Regions from separate parts of the Labrys sp. KB_33_2 genome, predicted to be linked through region 1. Evidence: riboswitches for the same ligand, from Rfam matches in the RefSeq annotation. Region 1 holds a riboswitch; the other holds the start of a gene.

Region 1 (2,196 bases):
CGGCATCGACGTGATCAACCAGATCAAGATCGAGAACCCGCATCTGTGGACGCTGACCTTCCAAGCCGATCTCCAGCAGATGATCCGCGAAGCCGCTGAACTGGAGGCCGCCTATGGCCGGGACACCATGCCGCGCGGCTTCCTCGGCCTCAACGCGGTGTCCTGCGAACAATACATGCATTTCATCGCCAACAGGCGCTGCGCCCAGCTCGGGCTCATGCCGGTATTCCCGGACGTGGAGAACCCCTTCCCCTGGATGAGTGAGGCGATGGACCTGAAGAAGGAGAAGAACTTCTTCGAGACGCGTGTCATCGAATATCAGAACGGTGGCGCGCTGAGCTGGGATTGAAGGCACGCTTTCGAGGTCTTCGGAACAAATCGGAGGAAAGCTGGGATGGGGAATCATGGCCCCTCATCCAGATTTCAGATCCCAACATCTCGAAAGGAGTGGGACAGGTTGCTCCATCATCCCCCGCCATGCGGGGAATGATGGACATTCAATGTCTCCTTCCCGACCTTCCTTCCTCAAGCTCTCGATGACAATGTCCTGAACACACCATCATCCGTCGCATCGCCTCTAGTCGGTGCGCCGACTCGATGTATTCTAATCCTCATTCGAGGTGCCGGTTCGCCCCCAAGGCGGGCCGGAGAATTGGGAAGCCGGTCCAAATCCGGCGCTGCCCCCGCAACGGTAGAGGAGAAGATCGCGGCAAGTGCCACTGGGTCGGGAAGACCTGGGAAGGCGTCGCGATCGGGCCGGAAGGCCGCTCCTGAGCCCGGAAACCAGCCGCGAAGAAAACCGACGGACGCGGTGGGCGTTCCGGGAGGAGGTTTGGCTGCGCCTTTTCACCGGCGCAGATCGCCGAGCCGCTTTCCCATCCCGCTGCCAAGTCAACGCATTGGTTGTCACGCGGGATTTTGACATGACAGCGCATCAGGACATGTTGGGCCGCCTCCGGACCCATCAACCGGGCACCACGCTCGAGGGCAAATTCTACACAGACCCGGAGTACTTCCGGCTGGATATGGAGAATATCTGGTACCGTGAATGGCTGTTCGCGGGCCATGATTGCGAGCTCGGCAAGCCGGGCAGCTATTTCACTCTCCAGGTCGGCGACTATCCGGTGATCGTGCTGCGCTCCGGTGACGGCGCCATCCGCGCCTTTCACAATTCCTGCCGGCACCGGGGATCACGGCTCTGCGCGGCCGAGCGCGGCAGCGTCGCCAAGCTGGTCTGCCCCTATCATCAGTGGACCTACGAGCTCGACGGGCGCCTGCTGTTCGCCCGCGACATGGGCCCCGGCTTCGACGCCGCGCAATATGGGCTGAAGCCCGTGCATTGCGAGAGCGTGGCCGGCTATATCTGGATCTGCCTTGCCAAGGAGGCACCCGATTTCGAGACCTTCCGCGCCGGCGCCATGCCCTATCTGGCACCGCATGGCCTGAAAAACACCAAGGTGGCCTTCGAGAGCACCATCGTCGAAAAGGGCAATTGGAAGCTGGTGTGGGAGAACAACCGCGAGTGCTACCACTGCGCGGGTAATCATCCCGAGCTTTGCCGTACCTTCCCAGAAGCCCCGACGGTGACGGGTATCCAGGGTGCCGACAAGGATCCGCTCATCGGCCAGCATTGGCGGCGTTGCGAGGAAGCCGGCCTGCCCAGCACCTTCAGCATTTCCGGTGACGGCCAGTTCCGCATGGCCCGCATGCCGCTGCTGCGCAATGCCGCCAGCTATACGATGTCGGGCAAACCGGCGGTGCAACGCCCCCTCAGCCCGACGATCGAAGAAGGCAATATCGGCGCCCTCCTGCTCTTCCACTATCCCACCACCTGGAACCACGTGTTGGGCGACCATGCCGTGAGCTTCCGCGTGCTTCCGATCGGGCCGAAGGAAACCCAGGTCACCACCAAATGGCTGGTGCACAAGGATGCGGTCGAAGGGGTCGACTATAATCTCGATGAACTCACCCATGTCTGGCAGATGACCAACGACCAGGACCGCCAGATCGTCGAGGAAAACCAGCTCGGCGTCTCTTCGCCCGTCTACACGCCCGGACCCTACGCCCCCGAACACGAGGGCGGCGTTATGCAGTTCGTCGAGTGGTATCGCAACGCCATGGAAGCGGCGCTGGGTAACGACGGCGTCCGCCTGCGCAGCGTGGCCTAGCGCCTTTTCACCCTCCCCTGGAGGGGGA
Region 2 (2,196 bases), on a different contig from region 1:
CGGAAAGGAGATCGGCCTTGTTGAGCACGACGAGGTCGGCGCAGAGGAGCTGGTCCTCATAGACCTCCTCGAGCGGATTGTCGTGGTCGAGGGAGGCGTCGCCCTCGGCCTGGCGCTTGAGCTCTTCCGGATCATCGGCAAAGCGTCCGGCCGCAACCGCGGCGCCGTCGACCACGGCGATGACGCCGTCGACGGTGACACGCGAACGGATCGCCGGCCAGTTGAAGGCCTTGACCAGCGGCTTGGGCAGAGCGAGGCCAGAGGTCTCGATCACGATATGCTCGGGCGGGTTGGGGCGCGACAGCAACATTTCCAGCGCCGGCACGAAATCATCCGCCACGGTGCAGCAGATGCAGCCATTGGCGAGTTCGACGATGGCGTCTTCCGGGCAGCTCTCGATGCCGCAGGACTTCAGGATATCGCCGTCGACGCCGACATCGCCGAACTCGTTGACGATCAGCGCCAGCCTGCGGCCATTGGCGGTGGCCAGCAGATTGCGGATCAGCGTTGTCTTGCCGGCTCCGAGAAAGCCGGTGACGATGGTGCAGGGAACTTTGGTGTGCGCGTTCATTCGGCGGCGTCCTTGAGTGTTGGCATGGGTGGGATGCGCGCGATCATGCTGCGCTTGAAGACTTCAGGACGGCCGCGCCAGGGCATCAGGCCGTCGGTGGAATGGGCCAGCAGGCTGACGCCGGTGAGGACGTCGGGGCCGCTCTCGGCACTGAGATCACCGAAGACATAGGTCCAGGTACCTTCGGCCGTGAGCGCCACCGTGCAGGAACGCTTGCAATTGCCCAGACATTCGACCGGCTGCAACTCGACGCCTTCAGGCAGCATGCCGGCGAGCGCATCGCGCAGCCGTGCCCCCTGGCGCGGCGCGTCGGGATCGTCGCCCTCGCGCCTGCAGGTCACGCAGACGAGCAGCCGAACTGGAAGAGGTGTTTGTGGCATCGGCCCTGTTCATCGCCGCCGAAGCGGATGGAGGGCGCGGGACCGACGGCGAGGCCGACGATCGTCCGGGAAAACGGAACCGGCCTCCGAGGCGCCCCGCCCGGACCGGTGACAAGGTTGCGAACGGCAGGTCTCCTGGCTCGCAGCTCATCGCCCCCCGCCGCCTTCCCGGTTACCCAGTGGCCTCGAGGCGGGGCGCTCGCCGCTTACAGTTGCGGGGGCAGCCGCGGCTTTGGCATCCAAGGCAGCCATCGACTGGCCGCTCTTCATCCGCACCGCATTCCCTCTTCTCTCATAACGAGAGACCGATCGTGGCTGACATAAGGGGTGTGCGGACGGGCTTGTCAATGTTCCCGCTTCCAAAGCACGCGCAAAATCCGGCATAAAGGGCGGCGACGTCGCCACACCAACGAGGTTGCCATGCCCGAAGAGAAGCTGCCGCCGATACCGTCATCCGAGCCGCAGAAGATCGACGTCATCTTCCGTGGCGGTTCGGTGACGGCCATCGGCGTCGTGCTCGCCTTCTCGCTGGGCTTTCTCAACAACTGGGCATCGCAGCCAGGAACCTGGATCCCGGAAGACCTGGCCGCCGTCTTTCTCATCGGGGGCGGCATCATCTTCCAAGTCTGGGCGCTGGCCGGCATGCTCTCGGTCAAATCACTGGAGGCGCCAGTCTATCGCCGCATCGTGCGCACCTTCATGATCGGCCTCATCCTCGTCTCGGTCGGCGTCCTCGTCGCCATCGCCGGCGACGCGCTCGGCTATAGCCGGATCTGGTTCAAGCAATAGGCCGGGGGCCCCTTCGCAACTGGCGGCCACATTTCTCGACCGTTTCCAGACTGCACAAACTCTCACGTCTGCGTTACCCGTCACCCCGCCGCCATGATTGCCGCCACAATTCTGCCTTCCCGCAATCGCCCACCAGAAGGCCGACGCCGATGGGCCCGGCACTTCTGCCCGGCATCAGCCGCTGGAAGGCCTGCCCATGGTTGCCATCACCGTCAATTCGACCGTCCACCGGCTCGACATCGAGCCCGAGACCCCTCTGCTCTGGGTCCTGCGCGATGAACTCGGCCTCACCGGCACCAAGTTCGGCTGCGGCATCGCCCAATGCGGCGCTTGCACCGTCCATGTGAACGGCGCCGCCATCCGTTCCTGCCAGACCCAGATCGGTGACGTCGACGGCGCCACCATCACCACGATCGAAGGCCTGTCGGCGGACGGCAAGCATCCGGTCCAGCAGGC

What was found. A riboswitch is a leader RNA that binds a small molecule or an ion and turns the genes downstream of it on or off. The one in region 1 is predicted to bind cobalamin.
Region 2: linked by a shared signal. The riboswitch ahead of AB4037_RS00530 (DUF1636 family protein) and the one ahead of AB4037_RS25935 (aromatic ring-hydroxylating oxygenase subunit alpha) in region 1 are both predicted to bind cobalamin.

The regions. Positions count from the first base shown of each region.
Region 1 covers NZ_JBFREW010000016.1:64,823-67,018, reverse strand. Annotated here, with positions in the region: gene AB4037_RS25940 (ribonucleotide-diphosphate reductase subunit beta) at 1-349, shown strand, start outside; cobalamin riboswitch at 602-806, shown strand; gene AB4037_RS25935 (aromatic ring-hydroxylating oxygenase subunit alpha) at 924-2,168, shown strand.
Region 2 covers NZ_JBFREW010000001.1:109,141-111,336, reverse strand. Annotated here, with positions in the region: gene cobW (cobalamin biosynthesis protein CobW) at 1-571, opposite strand, end outside; gene AB4037_RS00530 (DUF1636 family protein) at 568-951, opposite strand; cobalamin riboswitch at 1,060-1,276, opposite strand; gene AB4037_RS00525 (hypothetical protein) at 1,372-1,740, shown strand; gene AB4037_RS00520 ((2Fe-2S)-binding protein) at 1,937-2,196, shown strand, end outside.